DNA from 4 places in the Cytobacillus sp. Bva_UNVM-123 genome. Region 1 is predicted to be linked to each of the others. Evidence: predicted binding sites of a transcription regulator. Region 1 holds the regulator's gene; each other region holds the start of a gene.
What was found. Region 1 encodes Rex, which represses fermentation and respiration genes when NADH is low (regulators of the CRP and FNR family bind a similar motif). Its sites were predicted from a motif close to TTGTGAAATATTTCACAA; they were not measured.
Positions count from the first base shown of each region.

Region 2: the regulator Rex is predicted to act here: its motif matches at 2,608-2,625, upstream of qoxA (cytochrome aa3 quinol oxidase subunit II).
Region 3: the regulator Rex is predicted to act here: its motif matches at 2,286-2,303, upstream of KDN24_RS06255 (cytochrome C oxidase subunit II).
Region 4: the regulator Rex is predicted to act here: its motif matches at 1,368-1,385, upstream of KDN24_RS13990 (DoxX family membrane protein).

Region 1 covers NZ_CM177772.1:843,378-848,851, forward strand. The annotation lists gene KDN24_RS04185 (ABC-F family ATP-binding cassette domain-containing protein) at 1-946, opposite strand, end outside; gene moaC (cyclic pyranopterin monophosphate synthase MoaC) at 1,105-1,593, shown strand; gene KDN24_RS04195 (redox-sensing transcriptional repressor Rex) at 1,756-2,406, shown strand; gene KDN24_RS04200 (YdiK family protein) at 2,628-2,834, opposite strand; gene KDN24_RS04205 (CPBP family intramembrane glutamic endopeptidase) at 2,831-3,562, opposite strand; gene groES (co-chaperone GroES) at 3,874-4,158, shown strand; gene groL (chaperonin GroEL) at 4,224-5,474, shown strand, end outside.
Region 2 covers NZ_CM177772.1:2,347,705-2,353,178, reverse strand. The annotation lists gene KDN24_RS11705 (beta-propeller domain-containing protein) at 1-545, opposite strand, end outside; gene KDN24_RS11700 (hypothetical protein) at 661-789, opposite strand; gene KDN24_RS11695 (YwzD family small protein) at 1,041-1,181, shown strand; gene KDN24_RS11690 (thermonuclease family protein) at 1,335-2,264, shown strand; gene qoxA (cytochrome aa3 quinol oxidase subunit II) at 2,660-3,619, shown strand; gene qoxB (cytochrome aa3 quinol oxidase subunit I) at 3,609-5,474, shown strand, end outside.
Region 3 covers NZ_CM177772.1:1,296,543-1,302,016, reverse strand. The annotation lists gene KDN24_RS06265 (cbb3-type cytochrome c oxidase subunit I) at 1-1,593, opposite strand, end outside; gene KDN24_RS06260 (cytochrome c oxidase subunit II) at 1,608-2,075, opposite strand; gene KDN24_RS06255 (cytochrome C oxidase subunit II) at 2,088-2,228, opposite strand; gene KDN24_RS06250 (hypothetical protein) at 3,591-3,800, opposite strand; gene KDN24_RS06245 (MFS transporter) at 3,894-5,183, opposite strand.
Region 4 covers NZ_CM177772.1:2,811,845-2,817,318, forward strand. The annotation lists gene KDN24_RS13980 (peptide ABC transporter substrate-binding protein) at 1-541, opposite strand, end outside; gene KDN24_RS13985 (hypothetical protein) at 912-1,136, opposite strand; gene KDN24_RS13990 (DoxX family membrane protein) at 1,462-1,953, shown strand; gene KDN24_RS13995 (hypothetical protein) at 2,006-2,395, opposite strand; gene KDN24_RS14000 (sensor histidine kinase) at 2,616-4,013, opposite strand; gene KDN24_RS14005 (response regulator transcription factor) at 4,013-4,684, opposite strand; gene KDN24_RS14010 (cold-shock protein) at 4,880-5,086, opposite strand; gene KDN24_RS14015 (DUF6509 family protein) at 5,397-5,474, shown strand, end outside.

The sequences.
Region 1 (5,474 bases):
CTGACTTTTCATCCCCTTGTGGACGGTCAAGAAGCTCCATTCTTTCAAGCTGTTTTCTTCTGCTTTGAGCCCTTTTCGTCGTTGAGGCACGAACTAAATTTCGTTGAATAAAATCTTCAAGCTTAGCTACTTCTTGTTGTTGCTTTTCATAAAGCTTCATATCGCGCTCATAGTTTGCTGCCTTCAGTTCGAGATAAGCACTATAATTTCCGATATATTTCTTTATTTGTTTTCTTGATAATTCATAAACTTGCAAGACGACCTTATCTAAAAAGTATCGATCATGGGATACGATTAAAATAGCACCGTCATATCCTTGTAAATATTGTTCTAGCCACGATAAAGTATCAATATCAAGATGGTTTGTCGGCTCATCCAATATTAAAATATCAGGTTTTGTCAGTAGTAGCTTACCGAGAGCAAGCCTTGTTTTCTGCCCACCGCTCAATGCTGCTATTTTTGTATCATAGCTAAAGGATTGAAAGTTTAAACCATGGAGAACAGAGCGAATATCTGATTCGTATTGATAGCCCCCTTGTTCTTTAAATTGAAGCTGTCGGGTGTCATATTCAGATAAAATTCGCTCATATTCTTTATGATTGGCAATTAAATCAGGATCTGCCATCTTTTCTTCAAGCTTACGCAGTTCTTTTTCCTGCTTTTTTAAATGAGCGAAAACGGTTAACATTTCATCCCAAATAGAGCGATCTGATTCTAATCCTGTATGTTGAGCGAGATACCCAATTTCTACTTCTTTTGGCTTGATAATTTCACCCGCATCATAAGAAACTTGTCCAGCAATTATTTTTAATAGGGTAGACTTACCGGCTCCATTACGGCCGACAAGAGCAATTCGGTCTCGATTTTGTACTTCTAGCTTAATATTCGTTAAAATAGAATCGGCGCCGAAGTTTTTTTCTAGCTGATTTATTTGTAATAAAATCATTTCTTTCACCTCTATACTCTAGAGATAGTGTAACCTATTCATATATGTAGGGCAATAAAGGGATGCCTGCGGGTAAAAAAAAAGATATGTGAAGAAACATACATAGCTTTCACAATTGGATAAAAATAGTGTATGATTTTAAAGAGAGGGGTTTTTATATGGCGGATTTTACACATTTTAATCAAGAGGGTAGAGCTAAAATGGTAGATGTCAGTGCTAAGCCTGAAACATTCCGAACCGCAATAGCTTATTCTAGTATTACTGTAAATAAAGAGATCTATGAAAAAATTACATCAAACAAAATGAAAAAAGGCGACGTTCTTGCGGTTGCTCAAGTAGCTGGTGTCATGGCTTGCAAGAAGACATGGGAGCTAATTCCAATGTGTCACCCAATCCCATTAACAGGTGTGGATATCTCCTTCTCATGGGAGCCACGTGAAGAAGAGTATAAATTGATAATTATGGCATCCGTGAAAACAAAAGGAAATACTGGTGTGGAAATGGAAGCGCTAACAGCGGCTTCTGTATGTGCTCTAACAGTTTATGATATGTGTAAAGCTGTTGATAAAGGGATGATTATTGGTAAAACCTATTTAGTAGAAAAAACTGGCGGCAAGAATGGTGATTTTAAAAGAGAAATTCTTTAATAAAATCAGTGAGAGAGGTTTATTTTGTGCTCAAGAAAATAAAACTCTCTCTCAAAACGATTGAAGAATTTAGCTTGTATGTAATTGAAGGTGAAGATCTGACGGAATTATGCCAAGGCAAACTTATTTTTCAACGCTGCATTTGGGAGAGGGGAAAATGGAATGGCAAACGAGACAATTAAGATTCCACAAGCGACAGCAAAAAGACTTCCACTATATTATCGTTTCATCAAAAATTTGCATGCATCAGGCAAGACTAGAGTTTCATCTGCGGAGCTAAGTGATGCAGTGAAAGTTGATTCAGCAACGATTCGAAGAGACTTTTCATATTTTGGTGCACTAGGGAAAAAAGGCTATGGCTATAATGTCAATTATTTGCTATCGTTTTTCCGAAAAACATTAGCACAGGATGAACTTACGAAAGTGGCACTTATTGGGGTAGGTAATTTAGGAACAGCCTTTCTAAATTATAATTTTCTTAAAAACAATAATACAAAAATTGAAGTAGCATTTGATGTATCTCCTACTAAAGTTGGTACAACGATCGGGGATGTACCAATCTATCATATGGATGCGCTAGAAAAGATTATCGCTGAGCATCAAATAGAAGTAGCGATTTTAACAGTACCAGCTCTAGCTGCCCAACCGATTGTTGACCGAATCGTGCAGAGTACGATTAATGGCATTTTGAATTTTACACCTGCACGTCTCTCTGTACCACCTACAATTAGAATTCATCACATTGACCTTGCTATTGAACTTCAATCACTTATCTATTTTTTAAAGCACTATCCTTCAGAAAAAGAGAATTAAAAAGCGCAAATTTCATGATAAAGGTAGTAAATGGTAAATGATTTTCCCATATAAAAGAAGAGGCTGGGACATAACTAAATTTCCACTTTGTAAAACCGAATGATATTTTAAGGAACAACGTACCAAAAAAGTAAAAACCGAACTATTACGAAGTACTTAATTGTCTTTTCGTAAAATAGTTCGGTTTTTTTATAGGCTAAAATATTTTTGTCCCAGCCTCTTCATTTTTTTTGTTGATCATGTTTCATTCTAAAATGCAAAGCGATCAAGCGCAAACCTGAACCGATATCAAAAGTTGCCAGGATAATAAGAAAATAAGTAAAAATCCCCCACCCTTGCTCTCTCTCTATGTATTGAATAGCAATATAAGTGAAGAGGATGCCGAGTATAATATAAAAAATACCTGAAACTAATGGTGACCTTCTCATAAAAATCCTCCAATAAAGGCTTGAAATTGTTCCATTTTCTTTAACCAGTTTTCAATTTTATCTTGATTAAACTGAATCAAGACGACGAGCGTATTCATTGCTGTATGGGCAAAGATTGGCACGATAATCCGCTTTGTTCTCACATAAAGGAAAGCAAACGTAAAGCCCATCGCAGTGTATAGAAGAATATGTTTGAAATCAGTGTGGGCAATAGCAAAAATAATCGAGCTAATAAGTCCTGCAAAAAAGAAATTTAGTCGTTTATATAATGTACCAAAGATAATTTTTCGGAAAACAATTTCCTCTAGAATTGGCCCGATGATCGAGCTGACTAGAATGACAATGGGAGAAGCTTCAATAAGTCTTAAAATGTCTTGCGTGTTTTCAGAACCCATTTCAATCCCAAGCAATCTTTCAATATTGGCGGCAACCAATTGGGCTATCATCGCTAGAAATACACCGCCAATTGCCCATGCAACTGAAGTTAACGGAGAAGCTGAATCTCTCATTAAGTCTTTATTCGTCATTTCCTTACGGAGCAATAGCAATGTAATGATTAATGTAACGGAAAAGCTGAAAACGATCCATGCTGTAGCAGCAAATAATCTCATTTCTTCAGGATTTTGACCAAAAAAGGCGCTTACAAAAATAATTAGTGGCACAGCGACCAAACTGGAAAGATGCATCGCAATATAGGCAATGAGAATAATCCAATAAACTCTTTTCAATGTTTGTTCTCCTTACAATAAAATCAAATTTTCTAGGCAAAAAAACTAATGAACTAATCTTTATCACAGATTAACGGGCTGTAACACCCCTACTTCCCACTGATTGAAGTTTCACTCTATTTTACTCATAAAAGGGCTTTTGTTTCAAATTGTAAATACTGAAAAAAGGAGGATAAGAAAGTTTTTACAAAAAATTGAGCTTCACCCTTGCAAATAAATGTGAGATTCATTAATATAATAATTGTGTTAGCACTCAAGTCATTAGAGTGCTAATAATAAAAATTACATATTAATTGAGGAGGTTGTTTCACTTGTTAAAGCCACTAGGTGATCGAATTATTATCGAGCTTGTTGAAACTGAAGAAAAAACTGCAAGCGGCATCGTATTGCCGGATACTGCTAAAGAAAAACCTCAAGAAGGTAAAGTCGTTGCTGTTGGAACTGGCCGTGTTCTTGAGAATGGTGAGCGTGTAGCCCTTGAAGTTGCTAACGGCGACCGTATTATCTTCTCAAAATATGCTGGTACTGAAGTGAAGTACGAAGGCAAAGAATATTTAATTTTACGTGAAAACGACATTCTTGCTGTTATCGGTTAATGCCGCACAGTGTTAAATTCCTAAACTAAAAACGTAGTTCAAATATTTCGAGGAGGTTTTTATTTATGGCAAAAGAGATTAAATTTAGTGAAGATGCTCGCCGTTCAATGCTTCGCGGTGTAGATGCTCTTGCAAATGCAGTAAAAGTTACTCTTGGACCTAAAGGACGCAACGTGGTTCTTGAGAAAAAATTTGGTTCACCATTAATTACAAACGATGGTGTAACAATCGCGAAAGAAATCGAATTAGAAGATGCTTTCGAAAACATGGGTGCAAAGCTTGTTGCTGAAGTTGCAAGCAAAACAAATGATGTTGCTGGTGACGGTACAACTACTGCAACCGTTCTTGCTCAAGCAATGATCCGTGAAGGACTTAAAAACGTTACAGCTGGCGCAAACCCAATGGGTATCCGTAAAGGAATCGAAAAAGCGGTTGCTGCTGCTGTTGAAGAACTAAAATCTATTTCTAAACCAATCGAAGGAAAAGAGTCTATCGCACAAGTTGCTTCTATCTCTTCTGATGATCAAGAAGTTGGTCAATTAATCGCTGAAGCAATGGAGCGCGTTGGCAACGATGGTGTTATTACAATTGAAGAATCTAAAGGCTTCACAACAGAACTTGATGTTGTAGAAGGTATGCAATTCGACCGTGGATATGCATCTCCTTACATGGTAACAGATTCTGATAAAATGGAAGCAATCCTTGATAATCCATACATCTTAATCACTGATAAGAAAATTGCAAGCATTCAAGAAATCCTTCCAGTTCTTGAACAAGTTGTTCAACAAGGCAAGCCATTATTGCTTGTTGCTGAAGATGTTGAAGGTGAAGCACTTGCTACACTAGTTGTTAACAAACTTCGTGGAACATTTAACGCAGTTGCTGTTAAAGCTCCTGGCTTCGGAGACCGTCGTAAAGCAATGCTTGAAGATATTGCGATCCTAACAGGTGGAGAAGTAATCACTGAAGAATTAGGACGTGACCTTAAATCTGCGACAATCGAATCATTAGGACGCGCTTCTAAAGTTGTTGTAACAAAAGAAAACACAACAATCGTTGAAGGTTCTGGAGACAGCGCACAAATCGCTTCTCGCGTAAACCAAATCCGTGTTCAATTAGAAGAAACAACTTCTGAATTTGACAAGGAAAAATTACAAGAGCGCCTAGCTAAGCTTGCTGGCGGAGTAGCGGTTGTGAAAGTTGGAGCTGCAACTGAAACAGAATTGAAAGAGCGCAAGCTTCGTATCGAAGACGCATTAAATGCAACTCGTGCTGCTGTCGAAGAAGGAATTGTATCTGGTGGAGGAGTTGCTCTT
Region 2 (5,474 bases), 1.5 Mb from region 1:
TGCACATTTGTTTCGGAGTATGCATTGCCAGAGGCAGAATCCGATTTTGAAGATTCCTTGCTTTTTCCGGTAGCGAAAAACGTTTTTTCTTCTTCTTTTAACCTTTTTAATAAATACGCATTTAAATTACTTTTTGATTCTGCTTTTGGCAAAGATTCTTTAACTGTAAAGCTTATTTTTTCAGCTTTGGCTAAATTTCGTCCAAGATTTGATTTAACCTCATTTGTGACATACAACGTATAATTGGGATTGTGGGTGTTATACCCATCTTCTGGAGGAATAATTATAATGGCTGTTTTATCATCATTTAATGTAATGGCGACATTTTCTTTTTCACCCTTTTCATTTAAAACATACACTGTTTTTTCATTAATACTTGTTGGATCGAGCTTATTTGTAAATTGAATCATCCATATTTTGTTCTTTAAAACAGACTTTTTATCGTCTACTTCACTTACAACCTTCAATTGTGTACTCAGGAAAACGGTTAGCAAAATAACAATAAATGATATTGTTGTACTAAAGAAAAACCATTTTTTCTTCATCAGCTTCACTCCTTTATTGCAATTGACGGAAGAGAACCAATTTTTGTTACATTTTCTTTACAATAATTATCCAGAAAAAAACCTCCCTTATTTCGGGAGGATTCTAATGCTCATCTTACCAATCTGCCGTTTTTTCAAGTAATGTATCAATCTCTATATACTTCACCAAATAGTTATAATCGTCATCTGCCAATTCTGTTGTCTTTTCTAATAGTTGATCAATATCAGCTTTTTTTAAAATCATCATGATCCTCCTTTTTATCAAGGAATGAAAAGAATAGCTATGATTTATTAAACTGTTCGGATGGTTCTTTTTCTTTTTGGGGGTTATGTACTTTATAACGAACATTTTATTTTAATTTATTTTACAATTTAATCCAATATCTGTAAAGCAATAAGGCAATTAATTAGATAGGCACAATCTAACAACAAATAAATATACTATAATTGATCAGAAACTGAATAGAATGAAATCATTAGAAGGTGTTAAAACGGATGGGTACAAAAGTATATTCTTATGAATTTGCAAAGCTATTACACGCTGCACTTTTACGAGGACAAAACGAGCAACACTTAACCGTAAACGAACTTCTTAAAGAAATTGTCAGGCAATTAGAGCCCATTATTAAAAATTAACATGACAGCAAAAATATGATGAAAGGTACAATCTAACAAAAAGAAATCGGAACTTCCGATTTCTTTTTGCATTTATTTAATTGCTTTGTTAAATTATTCTATTAATTATGATATGATATGTAACCGAATGATTGTTTCATAGGAGGGATTCATTTGCATTATTTAAGACAGCGGTTCCTTATTCTTTTAATAGGATTTATCTTCCTCTTCCCATCTAATTCCGAAGCACATCCTGGTGCACGTGATGAGTTAGGCGGCCATTTTCAACGATCAGATTGTGTTTACCATTTACATAATCCAACAGAGCTTGCTAAAAAGGCCAAAAATATGCCCGAATTAATTGAACTTATAAAAAAATACAATAATAATTCTGGCTGTTCTTCCCGATTAAATGAAGACCAGATTGACTTAGAAGGTTATTCTTTTCCAACAGATAGCCAACAAACAAAACAGGAAACCCCTGTGAGTTCCAACAAAAACACTAAGCAGACAAATCCTGAGGGCAACTTGAAGCTAGGACAGCAATATCCTGCTGAGCTATTGAAATGTGTTGACGGGGATACCGCACATTTTAATATTAAGGGAAAAACATATAAAACAAGATTTCTTTATATCGATACACCCGAAAGTACGAATCGAATCGAACCATATGGAAAAGAAGCTAGTGAATATACATGCTCATTTTTAAAACAAGGAGAAATTATTCTTGAAACAGATGGAAATGCTTTATTTGATAAATATGATCGGTTGCTTGCTTGGGTTTGGGTAGATGGGAAACTTCAACAAGAGGAAATTACGAAAGCTGGTTTAGTGAAAGGTTTTTATGATTATGGAAATTATTTATATGAGGAAAGAATTATTTCAGCGATGGAGGAAGCGAAAAGCTCAGGACGAGGAATGTATGCTACCGAGCAAAAGGACAAGTCATCAACTGAACGTACTGAAAAACAAAAAAATAAGGAGACAGAGACAAATACAAACTCAAATGGGAAAGACTATCAATCAATTGGATCTGGGATTATCATTTTGATTGTCATCAGTCTCTTGCTTTCAATTTTGAAGAGGAAAAAAGGAAAACGATGAAGGATGAGCCACTTTCTGTTATCAACTAGAGAGTGGTTTTTTTCTTGAAATTTAGGAAGGTGTTTTTATTTATGGTAATATCCATTAATTGATTATTATATTGGAAAAACTTCAAAATATATCATTCACTAGTTTGTCAAAAATACAACAGTCCTGAAAACGTTTATATATCAACTTTTATTCTCCTTCGCCCTACTTTCATCAACATGTAAATTATTTCCTTACTTTTTTTGTCACAAAATCATAAATTGACCTATGTTATTATCATCTACACAGTGGAAATGTGATTATGTTTCAAGCCATTCATTTAAATCTAGCAAAAGTTATTTTTGCTAGATTTAATTTGTGAATTATTTAACAATAGTTTTTCTTTTATGGAAAGGGATGGAAATTGCATGAAATCAAAAAAGGTTATGCTGGCTGTTGTAGGACTTTTTACAGCGATGCTGCTAAGTGGATGCGATTTAGTCGTATTTCAACCACAAGGTCCTTCGGCACGGAGCATTACAAACCTCATCAACTGGTCACTTTTATGGATGCTCCTAATTGTTATTGTAGTAATAACATTATTTATCGTCATTATTTGGAAGTATCGAGAAAAACCAGAAAATATGGATTATGAGCCTCCAGAGGAGCACGGTCACACTTTGCTTGAAGTTATCTGGACAGGTATTCCAATTATCATTGTTATCGCTTTAACAATTCCCACTGTAAAAACCTTATATTCCTTAGAAAAGATTCCTGATGGCTATGAAAATAAAGAACCTATTACGATTAATGTTACATCTGCTGATTGGAAATGGATCTTTAGCTATCCTGAACAAGGAATTGAAACCGTTAACTATGTAAACATTCCGGAAGATCGTCCCGTTCATTTCAAGCTTACATCTTCAGGAACGATGCAGTCGTTTTGGATACCGGCATTAAGTGGGCAAAAATATACGATGAATAAGATGGAAACTGAATTGTATATTGTTGCGGACCACCCTGGTTCATATGTAGGTAAAAATACAAACTTTAATGGCCGTGGATATGCTGACATGGAATTTGAAGTGCTTTCCCAAACAGAAAAGGATTTTCAAAAATGGGTTAAAGAAGCACAAACAAAGGCACCAAAACTGACAGAAAAACAATATGAAGAGCTTCTAAAACCTACTGTCCTTGGACGATCAACATACTCTAATACTCATTTAGAATGGGTTAACCATGCTGATCATAATTCTAAAACATTTACAAACCCAGAATTATATCGTGGCCATGATTATCCAGGAAAAATCTTTGAAAATAAAGATCAACAACAAAACTTGGAAAATGGCAACCATACAGAACACGGAGATGAGCAACATGGACATTAAATGGGATAAAATATTTATTACTGGTGACCCGTTAATTCTCGGCTCACAGATTGCTATTCTCGTAACAACGCTCGCCATCATAGGTGGACTTACTTATTTTAAAAAATGGAAATGGCTTTGGCGGGAATGGTTAACAACAGTCGATCATAAAAAAATTGGAATAATGTATATTTTAGCAGCCGTCATTATGTTTTTCCGTGGTGGAATGGATGGCCTCATGATGAAGGCGCAAACAGCCGGACCAGAAATGGACTTTTTGGATGCACAGCATTATAATGAGGTATTTACAACCCATGGCGTTATCATGATTTTATTTATGGCTATGCCTTTCCTTATTGGATTAATGAACTTTATTGTGCCATTACAAATTGGAGCAAGGGATGTTGCCTTCCCTCAATTGAACGCTCTAAGTTTTTGGCTTTTCTTCAGCGGGGCAATGCTCTTTAATATTTCATTCGTCGTTGGGGGCTCTCCTGATGCTGGATGGACTGCTTATTTTCCGCTTGCAGGGAAAGAATTTAGTCCAGGTATCGGAAATAACTTCTATGCAGTTGCTATTCAAATAGCTGGTATTGGGACTTTAATTTCAGGGATTAACTTTATTGTAACCATTTTGAAAATGAGAACGAAAGGCATGACATTAATGAAAATGCCGATGTTCCCTTGGACAACTCTCATTACATCAATCATTATCGTTGCAGCATTTCCGATCTTTACTGTCGCACTTGCCCTAATGACATTTGATCGCCTATATGGAACACATTTCTTTACATTGTCTGGTGGCGGACTTGATATGCTTTGGGCAAACCTATTCTGGTTATGGGGACATCCTGAAGTATATATTGTTGCCCTACCTGCATTTGGCATTTTCTCAGAAGTCATTGCTACCTTCTCACGGAAAACATTATTCGGATATAAAGCTATGGTCGGTTCGATTATTGGGATTGCATTTCTAAGTATGCTCGTGTGGGTTCATCACTTTTTTACAATGGGCTCTGGTCCAGCTGTGAATTCTGTTTTCTCCATTACAACAATGGCAATTGCCATCCCTACTGGAGTAAAAATGTTTAACTGGTTATTTACCATGCGAAAAGGTCGGATTAAAATGACGACATCTATGCTTTGGGCCTTAGCCTTTATTCCAAACTTTTTAATTGGTGGGATTACTGGAGTAATGCTTGCAATGGCAGCAGCTGATTTCCAATATCATAACACATTATTTTTAGTTGCTCACTTCCACTATGTATTAATTCCGGCAGTCGTTTTTGCTGTGTTCGCTGGACTTTACTATTGGTGGCCAAAAATGTTCGGCTTTATGCTTAATGAAAAACTTGGAAAATGGCATTTCTGGTTATTTGTCATAGGCTTCAATGTTACGTTCATGCCTATGTTCTTCCTCGGATTAAATGGTGCAGTAAGAAGAGCTTATACGTATTCAGCAGAATCAGGGTTTGCCCCACTATTCTTAGTTTCAGCAATCGGTTCCGTCATTTTAGCAGCTGGTTTTGCGATCTTCTGCTATAACATTTATTGGAGTTATCGCCATGCAGATCGAAATATACCAAGTGACCCTTGGGACGCTAGAACTCTTGAATGGTCAACAGCAACACCTGTTCAATTTTATAATTTCGCAAAAACTCCTGAAGTTAATCGGCTTGATGAATTCTGGTATATGAAAAAAGAAAAACATGGTTTAACACTGAAAGACAGTGAACTAGAAGAAATCCATATGCCTAATAACTCTGGCTTACCTGTATTTATGGGTGGAGTATTCTTTGTGGCAGGTTTCTTCCTAGTATTTGAATGGCATATTGCTGCTGCCATCGCAACAATTGGTATATTCGCAGGTTTAATC
Region 3 (5,474 bases), 450 kb from region 1:
AACGCCCCAACGTTCTGTCCAATATGGAGTTTTGGAAGCTCCTTCTTCTTTTTCTGCAATAGGGAATTCTGTCTCTCCCTTAGGTGCAAAGAACATAAGATTGAATACTGCATATACTTGCATAATCGCTCCAATTAGAAGGATGGTTGCGCCTACTCCTAATACTAGTAAATACGGATCCCAGCTTAATGCAGTTGCATTGTCTGCATAAGTTGAATAAGATGTTCTGCGTGGAGAGCCTAGTAGTCCAACCCAGTGCATAGTTCCAGACATCATAATCATCCCAATTGTCCAAATAATCGTTTGGATGACACCAAATTTGTTCATGGCTGGTGTTAATACACGTTTTGATAAATATGGAACGAGCCAGTAGCTTAGGCCAAAGAATGTTAAGGCTACAGACATTCCGAGAGTTAAGTGGAAGTGTCCAACAACCCACATAGAGTTATGAACAACTTGATTCAACTGGTTTGTGCTTTGAACGATCCCGCCTGCACCAGCTGGAGCGAATGCTGCCATTGCAATAAATGGTGCTAAGAAACGAACATCGCCCCAAGGTAATTTTTTGAACCAACCAAACAGTCCTTTCCCACCTTTTTTACGACCTGTTTTTTCAAATACTGAAAACATGGCCCATGCAGTCATTAATGAAGGAAAACCAATTGCTAAGCTCATAAATACGTGCATGAATTTAACGGATGGTGAAATACCAGGGTCAACGATTTGGTGATGGAATCCACCTGTTATATTCATAATGACAAGTGCAATGACGACAACCCGTGTTAATGTATCACTAAAACGTCTACCACCAATAATTTTCGGTACAATACTATACCATGCTGAGACGGCTGTTAAATACCAGATGTTCACGGCTGTATGACCGAATGCCCAGAATAATGTTCGCGCTACCATAACATTAATCGTATCAACCCAGCCGAGAGTCCAAGGGATAATCATGAATAGAACTTCAACTGCTACAAAAGCGGTTGCACCTAAGATTAGAACAAATACACCTGTTGCAAAGAAAGCTAAAATGGGAAGGTGCTGCCCTTTATGCGCTTTTCTCCAATTAGCCACTTGAATGAAACAGCCTAAGCAGTTCATCCAAAGCCCTAAGACAACAAACACTAGGCCAAAGTAAAAGACTGGATGTGCAGCCATTGGCGGATAGAATGTAAACATGACAGATGCTTCATTCATTAACACCATGACAACAACGAGTACTAAGCCAATCATTTTCAACCAGAAGCCGATCCAAGCTATTTTCCTTACTTTCGGAAGAAGTCCGTCTAAAACATGTGACATCCCAGCGTAGAAATATCCGACTGTAAAGAAAGCCGATAGCACGACGATTAGTAATAATCCATGTGCTGTTAATATTTGATAATAGTTAAGCCATGTCGGTAAGTCTAAAAGACCTGCACGATTTAGCCCTTGTAATAAACCAAAAATTCCACCGATAAGCAATGCGATAAAAGCAACAGATAAATATGATTTCGAAAGTTTAGCATCTTCAAGGCTTATACCAAGGACTTTATTTGCTTGTTGATTTATTATTTTTGTATTTCCTTTATGCGAGATAGCTGTTTCCACTGAATATCCCCCCTTTATTTAACCGTGATGGTCGTTCCCATTAATTGGTGACCAGCCCCACAATATTCATTACATAACACTAAATATTCTCCAGGATTATCGAATTTCTGCGTTATTTTTTGTACATATCCTGGTACTACCATTGCATTGAGGTTCGTGCCTGCTACTTGGAAGCCATGTACAACATCTTTAGATGTCATAATAAAGTGAACGGTTGCCCCTGCAGGAATTTCAATATCACTAGGTGTAAAACTAAATAATTGCAATGTCATAACAACCTCATATTCGTTTTCGCCGATTTCTTTCACACCTGGATTATCAAATGGTGCTATATTATCGACGTTTGATGAATCAATTCTTTCACTTCCACTTGGCGGCGCCATATCGAGTGCAAATGCTTGGTAGCCTGTAAGAAACATAAAAGCCATAATCATACCAAAACTTATTATGAGCCACACTTTTTCCGAACGATGCATTTTCATCTTAATCCCCCCTTAAATTCTAACCATATAAAGTCCATACATGATGAAATACGTAATAAGAATGACTGCCCCGACAACACCTACGGAAAAAATAGTCCCCTTTACTGATTCTGTATCCCTTTTATTTTTGTCCTTTGGATTTGGAACTCCCATCATTATCCCCCCTATTAGTTTTTTCACTTTCATCATAGTTGGGAACCGTTCTCAACAAAGTGAACTGTATCACATATATTTTTGATTTTTCCGACATGAAGGATGGTTTTAATCGACATTTTTTTCGGGTGGGATTAAATGTAAAATGAGATAATGGCGGTGTTATCATACTTTTTATACTTTTTAGTTTAAAAAGTTAATTATGTTTTTCAAGAGATGCCTTGAGGACATGTGAGAAAAAATAATTGTGACGAAATGATGAACATTTGAGGTTAAGAAACAGCTGAAGCAGGGATAGTTTGAGACAATAATTAATATTGTTGTGGGATTGAAAAGCTTTTTGGGAAAATTAAGAGGGTGAACTGTTTCCCGATAACTGCTCAACTCTTTCGTTTCGGGAATCAATTGACTAACCCTTTCCCGATAATTACTCAACTCTTTCATTTCGGGATTCAAGTGACGAACCTTTTCCCGATAATTACTCAACTCCTTCTTTTCGGGAATCAAGTTGACAAACCTTTTCCCGATAATTACTTTACTCCTTCATTTCGGGAATCAAGTTCACCAACCTTTTTCCAATAATTACTCAACTCTCTCGTTTCGGGAATCAAGTGGACCGACCTTTTCCCAATAATTACTCAACTCCTTCATTTCGGGAATCAAGCGGACCAACCTCTTCCCGATAATTACTTAACTCCTTCATTTCGGGATTTAAGTTCACCAACCTTTTCCCGATAACTACTCAGCTCTTTCGTTTCGGGAATCAAGTTGACAAACCTTTTCCCGATTTTTACTCAACCCTTTCGTTTCGGGAATCACGTTCACCAACATTTTCCCGATCTTTACTCTACTCTCTCGTTTCGGGAATCAAGCGGACTAACCTTTTCCCGATTTTTACTCAACCCTTTCGTTTCGGGAATCACGTTCACCAACATTTTCCCCATAGTTACTCAACTCCTTCATTTCGGGAATCAAGTTCACCAACCTTTTCCCGATCTTTACTCTACTCCTTCGTTTGGGGAATCAAGTTCACCAACCCTTTCCTGATAACTACTCTGCTCTTTCATTTCGGGAATTAAGTTGACTAACCCTTTCCCAATCTTTACTCAACTCCTTCATTTCAGGAATCAAGTTCTCCAACATTTTCCCGATTTTTACTCAACCCTTTCGTTTCGGGAATCACGTTCACCAACATTTTCCCGATCTTTACTCTACTCTCTCGTTTCGGGAATCAAGTGGACTAACCTTTTCCCGATTTTTACTCAACCCTTTCATTTCGGGAATCAAGCGGACCAACCTCTTCCCGATTTTTACTCAACTCCTTCATTTCGGGAATCAAGTTGACCAACCTTTTCCCGATAATTACTTAACTCCTTCGTTTCGGGAATCAAGTGGATCTACCTTTTCCCGATAATTACTCACCCTTTCGTTTCGAGAATCAAGTTGACCAACCTTTTCCCGATAATTACTTAACTCCATCATTTCAGGAATCAAGTTAACGAACCCGTTCTCATTACTTACCCCGCCCTTAATTTCGGGAATCGAAACACCACTGTTTTCCGATTCATACAAAATGGAATCATTATGCTCCGTTTCATTCCCATACGAAAAGGGTTGCCCTTATAAACAATAGGACAACCCTGATCAGACCATTTATTTATAATGTTAATGTATAACTTTCCCTTTTGTTTCTGGTATACAGATAAGCATAATGAGTAAACCTATCGGATAGATGAGGAAAATAAGTGATAATGCTCCTAGTAAGCTGCCTCCAGCTGCTAGTAAACCGATGATGACTGGTCCGAAGCCTGCTAATCCACGGCCTGTTCCGAAAATGAAGTTTTCAGCAGTTGAACGGGCTTCAGCAGGATAGTTTTCTGCTAATACCGCTCCGAAGCCACCCATCATTCCGTTTGCAAAAAATCCGAGCATCGCGCTCCCCCATAGTAATAATGTTTCATCTTTTAGTAAGAAGAAGTAGATTAAGCATGCTGCCGTTCCACCAATATAGTACATCGTGAACGTTTTCCGGCGTCCAATTTTATCTGCTAATATCCCAAAAACGGCGATTCCGATTAACATTCCGATAGTCGAGATGAGCATCCAGCCACTCGCTTTTGCTAATGTGTAGCCATATTTTTGAGATAAAATTGTTGGCATCCACGTGAAAATTCCGTAATAGCCGAAGTTTTGGATAAAGGACATTAAGATTAAGCCAATTGTTGTAATGGTGATTTTCTTATTGGCAAATAGTTTTTTTAGAGGGAACCCTTTTAAATTTTTAAGCTGTTTTCCTTCTTCCTCAGTTAATTTTCCTTTTGCCTCTTTTATTAGTAGCTCTTTTTTATATTGATTCTTCTGCTCCCACATTTTTGGTTCTGTTAAGCTTTTTCGAACAAAAACAGCTAATAATGCAGGGATGAGCCCGAATAAAAAAACAGCTCTCCATCCGAAATGTGGAACGATTAATGCTGGGAGAATAGAGGCAGCAAGCACACCCAATTGCCATCCTAGTGCAACAACCGAGGTCGCTTTGGCACGCATATTTTTTGACCATGTTTCAGTTACTATCGCCATTCCAATCCCAAATTCTCCTCCAACACCCATTCCAACTAGAAAGCGAAGAAATAGTAAATGCCAGTAATCAGTTGCGATATAGATAAGGGCTGTTGCAACGGAAAATAAGAGAATCGTTGCAGCTAATATTTTGATTCGACCGAATATATCAGCAAGGAAACCGAAAAGGTAAGAACCTACTAACATCCCGATGGTTGTTGCTAAAACAAGGTTTCCCCCTTCTACTTCTGTTAAATTGAAATCTTTTAAAATAAATACGAGTACAAATGATAAGAGCAGCATATCAAAACCTTCTACTGCATAACCAAGAACTGAACCGAGCAAGGTTTTATACCTTTTTGATTTTGACTCCTCCATTACTTCTGTAGATATGTTCATTATTACTCCTCCTCCTGATTTTACAGTCACAATCTATGGAAGAATAACAAAAGCCTTCTTACCTAAAAAGATAAGAAGGCTCAAGTAAATACAGATACCTCTATTTAAGTTCGCCTTAGCAAACTTGAACAAAAAAAGGGTACTGTACATTTTCCGCTTCCTTCTCAACCTCACAGGATTGTATTAAAGGACTGTATTTTATTTTCTTTCTATTTTTACACCCTTTTTTTGATATTGTCAAATAGTAATTTGAGGAAGCTATGTCAATTAAATTGATAGCTACTTATCAAT
Region 4 (5,474 bases), 2.0 Mb from region 1:
TAACTTCAAGTGTTTTCTCGTCTAATGCTTTAACACCAACATCATCTAAAGAGCCGCCAGCTGTATTTGCTGCCTCACCACCCTTAACATAATACAATTGGTAAGCATATTCAGATTGATTTTTTGGGTCTAAGGCCCATTTCCAAGCATATTCAAAGTCTTTTGCAGTAACAGGATCACCGTTTGACCAGACCATATCACGTAATTTAAATGTATAAACTGTTTGGTCATCTGAAACTTTAATATCTTCTGCAGCCGCATTCTCTGCAACACCGTCTTGATTAATTCGTGTTAATCCTTCAAAAGTTTGGCGCAATACAGTTCCTGAAGTCGTATCCTTTGCTAAACCTGGGTGCAAGGAAGGTGGTTCTGTATTAATATTAATTCGTAAATCTTGTGCAACCTCCTCGGCAGCCGGCTCTTTATTTCCTTCATCTTTTGGCTTTTCTTCACCTGTACTTGCTTTATTCCCATTACAAGCAGCAAGGAACATGCTAAGAACAAGCAACAAGCTAAATAAGATTGATAATCTCTTTTTCAAAGTATTTCCCCCTTCTCTATTTTCCAAACGATCTTTACTATTTTAATATTTTAAAATGTTATAAAAGCTTCTGGATATATTATGTAATTTAAATAGTTTGCCAAATAAAGGAAGATTACAAACTATAAAAGAATTCTAGTTGTAAAATTAAAAATTATTTTAAAGTAGCAAAGTTTTCGTTTGTTATGATAATTATAAATAGTTAGATAACTTTATGCAAGCAACTTTTTCTACTTTCATCCTCATTTGGAATATGATCACGTAATTTCTTGAAACTACCTAAAAATGGTATATACTTGGGAGTAATTATTTCCCTTAAAACAAAAAAAAGTGCTTAAAAAGCACCTGACAAGCCACATTATTCTTCCTATTATTCTGGAGAAGCTCCTTCTCTAGCAGCCTCACGTTCATCATGCCAAAACTTAATATGTGTTAAGATCGTGAGCAAGAGAAAAAAGTTCATCGCCCATACATTAACAAACGGCCTTATTCCTCCAAATTCAATCGTATGATAGCCTTTGAAGTAGAGGACAATATAAGACTCAATAAATACTAATATAAAGCCACCAATTCCGGCCGCTAAAATTCGAATCATCCCTTACCCCTCCATTACATAGCGTCTTAAAAAAAGTATAATTCATTTCCAATATTTTAACAAGGAATAGTTCATAAAATTGACAAATTTAACGCACATTTTTTATTGACAAATTCATTTTATGTTTTTTCAATTGATTTCCACACTTTATTTTTCATACAATTGAGTATATTCGATAAGATCCTGCAAACTGGAAATATTTCATGATATTGTCAAATTACTTTTACTAATTTGTGACTTAGATCACAATTCGCAGTTTTGTTTTTATTTCCATGATATTCTATAAATGTAATAATAATTATATTTTTGAAAGGAAGAGATGGGGATGTTTGTAAAATGGTTGAGAGAAAGCCAAATTGCTGCTGGCTTGTTAACTATTATTAGACTGTATCTTGGTTATTCTTGGCTTACTGCCGGGTATAAAAAAGTTTTTGGTGAATTTGATGCCGCAGGTTTTCTTCAAGGGGCGGTAGCTAAAGCATCTGGTGACCATCCAGCAGTTCAAGCTTGGTGGGCAAGCTTCTTAGATAGTGTGGCTGTTCCAAATGCTGGATTATTTACTTTTCTTGTTGCATGGGGAGAGCTTTTAGTAGGGCTTGGTTTAATTCTCGGATGTCTAACAACTGCAGCTGCTTTTTTCGGTATTGTCATGAACTTTGCATTTCTTTTCTCTGGAACAGTAAGTACAAATGCACAGATGGTCGTATTAACAATATTTATTTTAGTTGCTGGTTATAATGCTGGAAAATTTGGTTTAGACCGTTTTGTCATTCCACTCATTCGAAAGCCATTCAATAAGAATACTGTGCAAGCTTAAGTCGAATTGTTAGAATGAAAAAGCACTTGGAATTCCAAGTGCTTTTTCATTGTTATTTTTCTTCTTTTGCAAATGTTAAAAAAAGGAAAAACAGAAAGCTTAGTAATAAAATGGAGCCACCGACAATATATAAAACCGTATTTACCACACTTGGGAGAAATGCTGGTTTAAAGATAAACAGTGCCATTCCACCTGTTAAACCAATCGACCCGATAATCGCAGTATTAACATGGAGTTTTGCTAATAGACCGATTTTCGGAGTAAAAACTTTATAAAAGATAGCCCAAGCGAACAATGTTAACCAACCAACAACTAGTAGGTGTGCATGAATGGGTCGAAATGCATAATCCCCTGCTCCTGCCATATGAGATCCTAAGAATGCCCCAATAAAGGCAAAGATGGCAGATAATCTAAGCAATCGTTTACTGTAAGTTTGATTCATTATTTCTAGCCTCCATTAAAAGTAAAAAATACCAGTACTATCATTGTAAACATGAATATGGTGTTAAAGATATTAATATGCTTTAAGACTTATCTTTAAAATATTGATGTTGGAACTTAGCAGCCTCAGCCTTCCTACTTTAATTTAGCCTACGAATATGAACGGAATATGAACAACACTTTACAAACTAAAAAAGTGCAGAACATAAGAGTAGCTACTCTTATTCAGCACTTTTTTCATTTCTTTTTTTTGGTAATCTTACCGTAAAGATCGTTCCTGCTCCTTTATTACTTGTAGCTTCAATTCTACCGTTATGAATGGCAATAATCGATTCGACTATGGACAAGCCAAGTCCGGTTCCTTCGATAATGCGTGTTCTTGAAGTATCTTCTCGATAAAAACGGTCATAAATTCGTTCAAGTACATCTTTATCCATCCCTATCCCTGTATCTTTAAAAGTGATGATAAATTCAAGTTCTGTTTCATTTATCGTTATTTCAATTTCCCCATTTTCAATATTATATTTAATCGCATTCGTCAAAAGATTGTCCCAAACCGAATGAAGTAAAGATGGGTCTCCTTCGATAAAAGCTTCAGGCAGTGAGTAGCTCATCATAATTCCTTTCTCACTTAGGCTCCATTGATATTGCCTTACTAAGCTTTTGATTTGTTCACTAATATTAAAGCTTTTTGTTTCCATCATGCCTTTCTTACTATCAATTGAAGACAAGAGCAATAACTGCTTCGTCAAATTCGACAAACGATTTACTTCTGCATCTACAACTCCAATGTATTGTCTATCTTCATCTGTTAAATGACTGTTTTTTAACAGTCTCATATACCCTTTAATATTAGACAGTGGGGACTGAATATCATGAGAAATATTTGAGATAAACTCTTTTCTCATATCATCTACATTTTCTAATTTTCGAGCCATCGTATTAAAGCTTGACGTTAACTCACCTATTTCATCATGTCGATTTGTTTTAAGTTTGATCCCAAAATCTCCGTCTGCAATCAGTGCTGTCGCTTTCTTTAAACGACTGATTGGTTGAACAAGATACTTCGTGCTAATGAGGACAAATACAATACTAAAAGCAATAATCCCAACGACTAACCAACCAAATAAAACATGCATTTCACTAAACAGCAGTTTAATATCTGGCCGAATAAATAGCGCATAGGGCTCTCCTTGAATCTTGAAAGGAACCCCAACTGTATTACGTAGCTCATTAGCAAAAAAACCGGTCACAAAAGTTTTGTGTGGAAATTCACCAATTCCATGATAAATTTCCCCTTTGAGTACTTTATGAACAGATTCTTTCGGAAGATTATGTTTGCGATATTCTGCTCCATAATATTGTTTAAATCCATATTCATTTTCAACATAAATTTGATAACCAATGGAACCTATATGTTCAAAGTATTCATTAAAGTTTATCTCATCATGTGCATGAATAAAATCTGCGACTTCTAAAGCCATGTTAACAATCTTCTTATCATTTTCTTTTTTTAATGTGTTCTGGTAGTAATAATTTGAAAGCAGAAAGGAAATAAGTCCACTCACTAACATAATGAGTATGGTTGAAACAGCAAACTTAGCGTATAGAGATCGCATTATTGAACCTCCATGGAATACCCAACACCTCTAATTGTTTTAATAGAAAAATCATGAGCAGTATTTGAAAAACGTTCCCTTAATCGTTTAATATGGACATCAACTGTTCTTTCGTCTCCATCATAATCCATCCCCCAAACATGCTCAATTAATTGACTTCGACTAAAAACTCGATTTGGGTGGGAGGCTAAATAAGATATTAGTTCAAATTCTTTGAGCGGCAAAATATATGTTTTTCCACTTAATTCGACTTCATAGCTTTTTTTATTAATATACATAGAACCGATTCGAATATTCGACTCCAATGCTCTCCCATATCTTCTTAATAATGCATTTACTCGAAATAGCAATTCTTTCGGTTCAAACGGCTTTACAACATAATCATCTGTTCCTGAAAGATAGCCTTTTTCCTTATCTCCAATTTCACTTTTGGCAGTTAATAATAGCACTGGAATATCATAATTTTTGCGAATTTCTTCTGTTAATTCATAACCATTCATATATGGCATCATAATATCTACTATGGCAAGTATACATGTATCTTTTTCGAGCAATTTCAATGCCTCTGTTCCATTTGAAGCCTCAATCACTCGGAAGCCTTCTTTCATTAATAAGTTCTTTACGATATATCTAACATGTTTATCATCGTCTGTAACTAGTACTGTTTTCATCATCTCACCTTTTCTTTTCTGCCCCTTCATTCAATTGTATAAGACTCAAATGATTAATACCAAGTATAATTCGAAAAGAACCACGCAAGATAGCGTGGTCCTCTACATCTATATGATTAAAGTTCATCAAACCAAATATTAATTATTTTTCTTTTAAAAAATAAAAAGGACGAATATATCGCCCTTACATGTATGTTAACTTTTAGAAAAAATGCTATTATTATTGACAACTTGTAGTTCTCTTGTAGTAGATGACATTTCACTTTTACAAATTGGACAGGTTGGCTTTTCACTGCTTTTAAAATTATCTCTTACCCAGCAGTTACATGTTTCCGATGTACACTCCCAGATCTTTACTTCTTCTGTTTTGATTTCTTCTGTATTTTTCCTTCCGAATCCCATTGCCATAAGAAGGCACCTCCTACAAAGTAGACCCCATAAAAAAAATAAAAATCACTTGTTAAATAAAGGGAAAAAAATTACCGACTCTAAATAACAAGTGATATATGGGCAACTTATTTAACAACTTAATTGTTAGTATAACATAAATTTCCTTCCACGTCAAAAATGAAATGGAGAGGCTATATCATAAGCCATCCCTCACTATTTAAAGAAAACTTACATTTTTTATTTTGAAATGATCATACGATCCTATCTTGAAAGGTGTATAATATTTTAAGTTAAGATGTTAAAGTTGAAAGGATGAAAAATAATGAAGGTCATTAGTTACACTGTTGAGCATATACAAGATCCGACTGGCATTTTATCAGGGGAACGCTATGAATTTTAT